3 regions of the Bradyrhizobium sp. WSM2254 genome follow, and region 2 is predicted to be linked to each of the others. Evidence: predicted binding sites of a transcription regulator. Region 2 holds the regulator's gene; each other region holds the start of a gene.
The links. The regulator LexA, encoded in region 2, represses DNA repair genes until DNA is damaged. The targets are predictions, from matches to a motif close to TGTTCNNNNTGTGTTCNG.
Positions count from the first base shown of each region.

Region 1: ruvC (crossover junction endodeoxyribonuclease RuvC) is a predicted target of LexA. The motif match lies at 1,762-1,779, and genes of this name have one in related genera.
Region 3: uvrA (excinuclease ABC subunit UvrA) is a predicted target of LexA. The motif match lies at 1,731-1,748, and genes of this name have one in related genera.

Region 1 is NZ_AXAB01000075.1:7,986-11,258, reverse strand. Features, by position in the region: gene ruvB (Holliday junction branch migration DNA helicase RuvB) at 1-569, opposite strand, end outside; gene ruvA (Holliday junction branch migration protein RuvA) at 590-1,207, opposite strand; gene ruvC (crossover junction endodeoxyribonuclease RuvC) at 1,204-1,731, opposite strand; gene A3M7_RS0136590 (YebC/PmpR family DNA-binding transcriptional regulator) at 1,965-2,711, opposite strand; gene A3M7_RS0136585 (methyl-accepting chemotaxis protein) at 2,913-3,273, shown strand, end outside.
Region 2 is NZ_AXAB01000029.1:76,623-79,895, reverse strand. Features, by position in the region: gene glp (gephyrin-like molybdotransferase Glp) at 1-865, shown strand, start outside; gene lexA (transcriptional repressor LexA) at 1,041-1,742, shown strand; gene A3M7_RS49770 (hypothetical protein) at 1,921-2,124, shown strand; gene A3M7_RS49765 (hypothetical protein) at 2,318-2,752, shown strand; gene A3M7_RS0121935 (GAF domain-containing protein) at 2,973-3,273, shown strand, end outside.
Region 3 is NZ_AXAB01000038.1:53,974-57,246, forward strand. Features, by position in the region: gene uvrA (excinuclease ABC subunit UvrA) at 1-1,634, opposite strand, end outside; gene A3M7_RS0126485 (outer membrane protein) at 1,914-2,603, opposite strand; gene A3M7_RS0126490 (outer membrane protein) at 2,825-3,273, opposite strand, start outside.

The sequences.
Region 1 (3,273 bases), on a different contig from region 2:
GCGCCGCGGCTGACGATGCTTTCGAGCTCCTCGATGGTGTAGAAATTGAGCCGGACCGGAATGCCGAAGCGGTCGCGCAAGGGATTGGTGAGCAGGCCCGCACGCGTCGTGGCGCCGACCAGGGTGAATTTCGACAGCTCGATCTTCACCGAGCGCGCCGCCGGGCCCTCGCCGATGATGAGGTCGAGCTGAAAATCCTCCATCGCGGGATAGAGCACTTCCTCCACCGCCGGGCTGAGGCGATGGATCTCGTCGATGAAGAGCACGTCGCGCTCTTCGAGATTGGTCAGGAGCGCCGCGAGGTCGCCGGCCTTGGCAATCACGGGGCCCGATGTGGCGCGAAAGCCGACGCCGAGCTCCTTGGCCACGATCTGCGCTAGCGTGGTCTTGCCGAGGCCGGGGGGCCCGACGAACAGCACGTGATCCAGCGCCTCGCCGCGCTTGCGCGCGGCCTCGATGAAGATCGAGAGATTCTTGCGGGCCTGCTGCTGGCCGACGAAATCGGACAGCGATTGCGGGCGCAGCGCGGTGTCACCGACGTCGTCGCTGCGGCGTTCGGGCGTGACCATGCGGTTGGCCTTGGGATCGCTCACTTCGCGAGTTCCTTCAGGCCGAGGCGAATGAGCTGCGCCGTCTCGGCGCCCTCACCCGCGCTGCGCGAGGCCGACGCAATGGCGGCCGCCGCCTGCGGCTGGCCGTAGCCGAGATTGACCAGCGCGGAGATCGCATCCGCGACGGGCCGCGGCGCGCGCTGGTCGTCGACGGCGCCGGCAAGATGCACGACAGCAGGGTCGACATTGGCGAAGGCCGGCGCCTTGTCCTTCAACTCGGTGACGATGCGCTCGGCGACCTTGGGGCCGACGCCCGGCGTGCGCGCCACCGCGGCCTTGTCGCGCAGGGCAATCGCATTGGCGAGGTCGGACGGCGCGAGCGTGCCGAGCACGGCGAGCGCGACCTTGGCACCGACGCCCTGCACGGTCTGGAGCAGGCGAAACCATTCGCGCTCCTGGTCGGTGCGAAAGCCGAACAGCTTGATCTGGTCCTCGCGGACATAGGTCTCGATCGACAGCACGGCGGCCTCGCCCTGCGAGGGCAGATGCTGCAGCGTGCGCGTCGAGCAATGCACCTGGTAGCCGACCCCGCCGACGTCGAGGATGACGAAATCCTCGCCGTAGGAATCGATCAGGCCCTTCAGCTTGCCGATCATATCCCGACCACCTTCAGCCTGAGCGCCGTGCTCTGGCGGTGATGGGCGTGGGTGATGGCGATGGCGAGCGCGTCGGCGGCGTCGGCTGACGGCGGCTCGGCTTTCGGCAGCAATATCTTCAGCATCATCGCGATCTGTTGCTTGTCGGCATGACCGGCACCGACCACGGTCTTCTTCACCTGGTTCGGCGCGTATTCGGCGACGCTGATACCGAACATTGCGGGCGCCAGCATGGCGACGCCGCGGGCCTGGCCGAGCTTCAGGGTGGCAACGCCGTCCTTGTTGACAAAGGTCTGCTCGACCGCGGCTTCCATCGGCTTGTGATCGGACAGAACGGCCGCGAGCCCTTCATGGATTGCGAGCAGGCGACTGGACAGCGGCAGGTCGTCCGGCGGTTCCACCGAGCCGCAGGCGACATAGATCAGGCGGTTGCCCTCGGCCTCGATCACGCCCCAACCGGTACGGCGCAGGCCGGGGTCGATGCCGATGATGCGAACGGGGCCACGAATCGGGAGCGCAGTCATGGGCCAGTGATAGCGGCTGACTGCTTGCAGCGAAACAGAAACAGAACGAAAGTAACAGGGGAAGTGGGTTCGCGGTGATGGTCGGACGGCGCCCGCCCTACACTCCGGCGTCATACCCCGCGAAAGCGGGGTATCCAGTACGCCGCGGCTTCTCCGTATCCTTCTGGCGTCTCTGGAATACTGGGTCGCCCGGTCAAGCCGGGCGACGACAGCGGAGTTTGGAATTAACGGCCCTACCCGGCCATCTTCGCCATCAGCGCGTCCGACACCTCGAAATTGGCGTAGACGTGCTGGACGTCGTCGTGCTCGCTGAGCAGGTCCATCAGCTTGAGCAGCTTCTCGCCGGTCTCGTCGTCCACGGCGACCGTGTTCTGCGGCTTCCAGATCAGCGCGGCCTTGCGCGGCTCGCCGAACTTGGCTTCCAGCGCCTTGGCGACGTCGCGATAGCCTTCGGTCGAGGCGTAGATCTCGTGCCCGCCTTCGCCCGAGATCACGTCGTCGGCGCCGGCCTCGATCGCAGCATCCAGCACGGCGTCGTCGGAGGCGACGCTGCGGTCGTATTCGATGATGCCGGTGCGGTCGAACATGAAGGAGACCGAGCCGGTTTCGCCGAGGTTGCCGCCGGACTTGGTGAAGAAGGAGCGGATGTCGGAAGCGGCGCGGTTGCGGTTGTCGGTCAGCGCCTCGACGATGACGGCGACGCCGCCGGGGCCATAGCCCTCGTAGCGGATCTCGTCATAGTTCTCGCCGTCGCTGCCGAGCGCCTTCTTGATTGCGCGCTCGATATTGTCCTTCGGCATGTTCTCCTGGCGCGCGGCGATCACGGCGGCGCGCAGGCGCGGGTTCATGGCGGGGTCGGGCGTCCCCAGCTTGGCGGCGACGGTGATTTCCCGCGCCAGCTTGCCGAACAGCTTCGACTTCTGGGCATCCTGCCGCCCCTTGCGGTGCATGATGTTCTTGAATTGGGAATGTCCGGCCATGCGTGGTCTCGTAAAGGAATCGTCAGCCAAGGTGAGTGGGAAGCGCGGCCTTATAGGCCGCCAACCCGCCGAAATGAAGAGGCTCTACGACTTTAAGGTAACACAGTAATGCCTCGCGCCTAGATGTCAGGCATCGTTAACCCTGACTTCATTCCGGACTGCGAAAATAATGTCCGACCGTCCCCCGACAAGAGAGACCTGATGGCGTTCGGACTATTTCGGAAGCGTCTGCCGGACATGGCTGCGCCCGCGGCCGCCCCGCAGGCTGCGCAGCCGCCGGCCCATTCCGAGCCCGGCTCGGCCACTGAGGGCGATTCGGCCAGGGAAATCCTGGAACTGCTGGAACTCGAGCTGGGCGCGATGATTCGCCAGCTCGAGCGCGCCGCCAATTCGGTGGCCGGCGGCGCCGAAGCGACCGCCGTGACGCTTGCGGCCATTCGCGACCGCACCGACGCCCTGACCGGCCGCACCAACGCCGCGCAGTCGACCGCATCCACCTTCGCCCATGCCGCCGACAAGTTCACCCAGTCCGCCCAAGGCATCGGCGCGCAGGTTCGCGAGG
Region 2 (3,273 bases):
CGGCAGGCGCATCACGATCAAGCAAGCCGCCGTCACGGGGCGGCACATCCGCCCCGCCGGCGTCGACTTCCGCGAGGGCGACGTGCTCCTGCGCATGGGAACCCGGCTCACCGAGCGCGACCTCGCACTCGCCGCCGGGATGAATCACCCGCACCTCCCCGTCCGCCGCCGTCCGAAGGTCGCGATCCTCGCCACCGGCGACGAGCTGGTGATGCCGGGCACCAGCCCGGGCCCCGGCCAGATCGTCTATTCCAACGGCTACGCCCTGCACGCGCTCGCCCGCCAGGAGGGCGCAGATACCGTCGATCTCGGTGTTGCCGCCGATACGCTGGAGGCCACCACCGCCGGCATCCGCCGTGCCCGCGAGAGCGGCGCCGATATCCTGATTACGACCGGCGGCGCCTCGGTCGGCGACCACGATCTGGTCCAGCAGGCGCTGAGGGACGAAGGCATCGCGATGGCGTTCTGGAAGATCGCGATGCGGCCGGGCAAGCCGATGATGCACGGCCGGTTAGGAGCGATGGGTGTGATCGGCCTGCCCGGCAATCCCGTGTCGTCCTATGTGTGCGCCTTCCTGTTCATGGTGCCGTTGATTCGCGCGCTGTCGGGCCGCGCGGTGATTCATCATCGTCGCGAGCGCGCCGTGCTCGGCCGCGAGGTCGGTGCCAATGACCAGCGCGAAGATTATCTGCGCGCACGCCTGGAGCGGCGCGACGACGGCACGCTTGTCGCCCTTCCCGTCAATCATCAGGATTCCTCGCTGCTTGCGAATCTCGCTGCGGCACAGGCACTTCTCGTGCGCGCGCCGTTCGCGCCCAAGGCCGAGGCCGGCACGCCTTGCGAGGTGCTGCGACTGCCCGCCTGAACCCGCAAGTCGTGCGCGTTCCGCGAACTTTGTCGCGTTCACGGTAAATTAAGCAGTTGCGGAACACATATCGAACATATAGTGTCCGTTCATGATTTGTTTCGAGCATCTAGCGGCTCGCCGCTGAATTCACCGTCTCGGAATCGAACGACATCAACCGGGGGATTTGGTCGAGATGTTAACGCGCAAACAATACGAGCTTCTGCGATTCATCAGCGAGCGTTTGAAGGAAAGCGGCGTGCCGCCCTCCTTCGACGAGATGAAGGACGCGCTCGACCTGCGCTCGAAGTCAGGCATCCATCGCCTGATCACCGCACTGGAGGAGCGAGGCTTCATCCGGCGTCTGCCCAACCGGGCCCGCGCGATCGAGGTAATCAAGCTGCCCGAGCTCCAGGCCGCCGCCGGCAACCGGCGTGGCTTCACGCCGAGCGTCATCGAGGGCAATCTCGGCAAGGTGCGAGCGAGCTCCAGCGCCTCCGTGGACGAGGGCGAACGCCCCGTCGCGGTGCCGGTGATGGGCCGCATCGCGGCCGGCACACCGATCGAGGCGCTGCAGACCCGTAGCCACACCATCAGCGTACCGCCGGACATGCTCGGGTCGGGCGAACACTACGCGCTCGAAGTGCGCGGCGACTCGATGGTCGAAGCCGGCATCCTCGACGGCGACATGGCGCTGATCCAGCGCAACGAGAGCGCCGACACGGGCGACATCGTGGTGGCGCTGATCGACGACGAGGAAGCGACGCTGAAGCGCTTCCGCCGCCGCGGTGCCTCGATCGCGCTCGAGCCCGCCAATGCGGCCTATGAGGTCCGCATCCTGCCGCCCAACCGGGTGAAGATTCAGGGCAAGCTGATCGGCCTGTACCGCAAGTACTGAGCGCGCTCCGCCGCTTGGCGCCCCGCGCGTTGACGATTGGAGCGGACGATTGTCCGCTCCGGCTGGATAGTCTTTCTGGTTTTGCACAGATTATCCGGCCCCTCTCCCGCGGTACATCCTCGGGCACGCCGCACGAAGCCCTGATCGCTTCGCGGCGCTGGAGATCGAGGAGACCGTCATGCGCAAGATCGTTTTGAGCGCCGTCACGATCACGCTGATCGCAGCATCAGCGGCGCATACCTTCGCCGCACAGTCACACCATGTCCGCAAGGCAGCGCAGACGACGACGAGCGAGCAATTGCGCAATGCCCGCAACGCCGTCGCGCAGCCGCCGCAACCCGCCTGGCAATATTTGGGCTGGTCGGCACCTGCTGGTCGCTGACGGGGACGCACGCCAAATGCACAGGAGCGGACTTTGTTCCTCGTGCATTTGAAAAAGATATTGTGATGGCAGCCTGCGGATCTAAGTCGCAGATTTGCCTACAACCGAGAAGACGCTAACATGCTTCCACTCTGATAGGGGCTAGTGCCTCCGAAGGAGGCGCGGGTCGCTATCCCTGAATGAGGAGCACCCGATGTGTGACTACAGTCTGCATGCCGTCGCGACGCGTCCCGCAGAAGTCGGCGAGACGATCGTCACGACCACTTTCCGAGGCACCTCGACGCGCGGCTTCGCCTCTGAAGCCGACATGTCCGTCGCGGTCTGCCTGCTGCCGGGGACGGAGCTCGCCTTCGCCGACAACGTCCGCTACGACAATCGCTGGATCTGGACGCGCACCATCAACTCCCGCGTCGGCAAGTTCGGCAAGATCGATCCGCACATTCCCGATCGCCATCACGACGCGATCGAATTCCCCGACGGCAAATACGTACTGGTGACGCAGCTCGTCGAAGGCCAGCGCGCGACCGTGCTGCAGTTGCCGGTGACCCAGCCCGGCGGCGAGCGCGAGCACAAGCCGCAGGTCATCGCCGATGGTCGGCCGACCATCACCCGCCTGCCGATCGGCTGAGGCAGCTCCCCCGGCTCACGGGTCGGGGCCAGGATCGAAATCGCCATCGCCGGCCGTGGCCGGCGACGTGGTGCGGTTTGCGTCCTGAGAATCCAATCCGCCGAGATCCCCCGCGCCTCCCCGTCGCACGAAGTTTGCGCGGCTCTGCCTGAATTTTGAACGTCCGCTCCGCGGCTAGATCGCCGATGCTGTCATTGGCTTGAGGCGGCGGACACGGTCGATGAAAACCTTCATTCGCGTCGTTGAACTCTGGGTGCCGGACCGGACGCGCATGCGGCTGGAATTCGGCGGCGGCCTCTATGGCGAAGGGCTGTCCGCGTTCAAGGCCGTGAGCGAGAACTTGCGCTTCGGATACGACGAGGGCCTTCCCGGCAAGGCCTGGGCCAGCGGCCATCCCGTGATCCTCACCAAATTCGCCAACTCCTATTTCAAGCGGACCGATCAGGCGCTCGCGGCCGGCCTCACCTGCGGCGTGGCGGTGCCGGTGTTTTCAGGCGAATTCTTGCAGGCCGTCATGGTGC
Region 3 (3,273 bases), on a different contig from region 2:
ACGCCGGTCAGCCCCGAGCCGATCTGCGAGGCCAGGCGGATGCGCTGGCTCTCACCGCCCGACAGCGTGCCGGAGGAGCGGGAGAGGGTGAGGTAGTTGAGGCCGACGTCGAGCAGGAAGGTGAGGCGCTCGCGGATCTCCTTGAGGATGCGGCCGGCGATCTCGTTCTGCTGCTTGTTCAGCGCCTCCGGCACGGTCTCGAACCATTCGCCGGCCTTCTTGACCGACAGCTCGGAGATCTCGCCGATATGCTTGGTGCCGACCTTGACGCAGAGCGCCTCGGGCTTGAGCCGAAAGCCGTTGCAGGCGCCGCAGGGCACGTCGTGGAAATATTTCGCCAGCTCCTCGCGCGCCCACTCGCTCTCGGTCTCGCGGTAGCGGCGGTTGATGTTGGTGATGACCCCTTCGAACGGCTTCTTGGTGTCGTAGGAGCGCACCCCGTCCTCATAGGAGAACTTGATCTCGTCCTCGCCCGAGCCATGGAGGATCGCGTCTCTCGTCTTCTTGGGCAGATCCTTCCATTTGGTGGTCAGCGTGAACTTGTAGTGCTTGCCGAGCGCCGTCAGCGTCTGCACGTAATAGGGTGACGACGATTTGGCCCAGGGCGCGATCGCGCCCTTGCCGATGGCGAGCTCCTTGTCGGGGATGACGAGATCCTCGTCGACATGCTGCTCGACGCCAAGGCCGCCGCAGGCAGGACACGCGCCGTAGGGATTGTTGAACGAGAACAGGCGCGGCTCGATCTCGGGGATGGTGAAGCCGGACACCGGGCAGGCGAACTTTTCCGAGAACAGCATGCGCTCGGGCCCGCTCTTGTCGTGGATCTTTGCGGTCTTCTTCTTTTCCTCGGCCGGCGCCGCCGCGGGCGCATCGGCGAATTCGACGACGGCAAGGCCCTCGGCGAGCTTCAGCGCGGTCTCAAAGCTTTCGGCGAGACGCTGGCCGATGTCGGCGCGCACCACGATGCGGTCGACGACGACGTCGATGTCGTGCGGAAACTTCTTGTCCAGCGTCGGCGCTTCCGCGAGCTCGTGGAAGGTGCCGTCGATCTTGACGCGCTGAAAGCCCTTCTTGAGCCATTCGGCGAGCTCCTTGCGGTACTCGCCCTTGCGGCCACGCACGACGGGGGCGAGCAGGTACAGGCGCGTGCCCTCGGGCAGCGCCAGCACGCGGTCGACCATCTGCGAGACGGTCTGGCTCTCGATCGGCAGGCCGGTGGCCGGCGAATAGGGCACGCCGACGCGCGCCCACAAGAGGCGCATGTAGTCGTAGATCTCGGTGACGGTGCCGACGGTGGAGCGCGGATTCTTCGAGGTCGTCTTCTGCTCGATCGAGATCGCCGGCGAGAGGCCGTCGATCTGGTCCACGTCGGGCTTCTGCATCATCTCCAGGAACTGGCGTGCATAGGCCGACAGCGATTCGACGTAGCGGCGCTGGCCCTCGGCATAGATGGTGTCGAAGGCGAGCGAGGATTTTCCGGAGCCGGAGAGGCCGGTGAACACCACGAGCTTGTCGCGGGGAATCTCGACGTCGATGTTCTTGAGGTTGTGCTCGCGCGCGCCACGGATCGTAATTGCGCGCAGGCTGGAGCCCGCGTTCTGTTGTTGGCGCTTCGCCTTGATCACTTCATCCATCCCGGTGGTCCCTAGGGAATCCCAAAGACGCGCAACCGCGCCAAGGGTGAAGGCGCGCTTTGCCCGGAACCGGGATCGGCGCCGATGGGGTTGTCAGCGAACGTAGGAAGAACAGCGACGGATTTCCAGTGCGAGTTGCGAATCGTCAACGGATTGTTGGCGTGCTGGCGGCATCTGGCAGCAGCAGGGTGTGCGGAACTGCGCTGAACGTTACCCGCTAAAACAAAAAGGCCGGCGCGAGGCCGGCCTTTCGTGACGATGTGACGTCGGTGGCGAAGCTTAGTACTTCGCGACCACCGGGCCTCCGAAGTGATAGTTCACGCCGACCTGCACGGTGTGGAAGTTGAGCGTGCCGGTGGGGAGGGCGCCCGAGAAGTAGGTCTCGCCGCCGAGGCTGCGATAGAGGTACTCGCCCTTGACCGACCACTGCGGCGCGAAGAACGCTTCGACGCCCGCACCGACGGTCCAGCCGGAGTGCCACTTGCTGTCCGACGCGGTCACGCCGAGAGCGGAGAGGCTGATCTTGTTGTCGATCCAGGCGTAGCCGCCGGTGCCGTAGAACAGGACGTTGTCGACGGCGTAGCCGATGCGGCCGCGCACGGTGCCCATCGCATCGGTCTTCGAGGTCGCGGTTGCGGTCACAACGCCGAAGCCGGGGACGACAGAGGCGCCGGTCGCCGTAGCGCTGACGTCAGCCCAGGCGCCATCGGCCTCGACACCGAACACGACGTTGCCGGTCTGCCAGTTGTAGCCGGCGGTGCCGCCGACGAAGCCACCCTTCATCTTCGGGTCGCCCGAAGCGTTTTCCCAGGCGCCGCCGCCAACGATACCGATGTAGAACCCGGTCCAGTTGTAGACCGAGGCCACAGCCACCGGAGCCTTCGTGTACGGGCGAGCCGCAAGATCGGCAGCCGACGCGGGGGCGGCAAGAGCGAACAAACAGGCCGAAGCCAACAAAACCTTCTTCATTTTCAACCTAATCCCAGTCCCAGTTTCTGTTGTGCCTTCCACGATGGGGAAGGGCATCGGACGCTGCGGTCCAACTGATGTCGTGCTTACACCAACAAAGCTGCAAGTTGTGTCTCTCAAAAGCCACAACAGTCGCAAAACGTAACGGTCATTGACCTGCCGTCGCACAAAAAAAGCCGGCACTGGGCCGGCCTTCAATCTTCAGTGATATCAACGAGATATCAGTACTTCGCGATGATCGGGCCACCCCAGCGATAGTTCACGCGGATCAAGCCGATATCGACGTCCTGGCTGATGCGATCAGAGCGTGTGAAGGCACCGAGCGGGGCGATCGCGAAATTGCCGGAGCCGGAGAAGTTGAGGCTGCGGTTGCCCATGAAGATATGGTCGTACTCGAACCCGACGGTCCAGTTCGGCGCGAATCCGACCTCGACACCCGCACCCACGGTACCGCCCCAACGCGTCTCGTTGGCGCGGTCAACTTCGAGGCCGGTCGCAAGGTCGTAGCTGCGGTAGCGATCGCTGACGACGGCGCCGCCGCCTTTCACGTAGACCAGCACGTTGTTCCAGGCATAGCCGATCTGACCGGTGATCAGGCCGAAGGCGTTGATCTGTGAACGATCGCGAAGGCCGGTCACGGCGCTGATGTTGTCGCCGGAGAAGTCGGCCC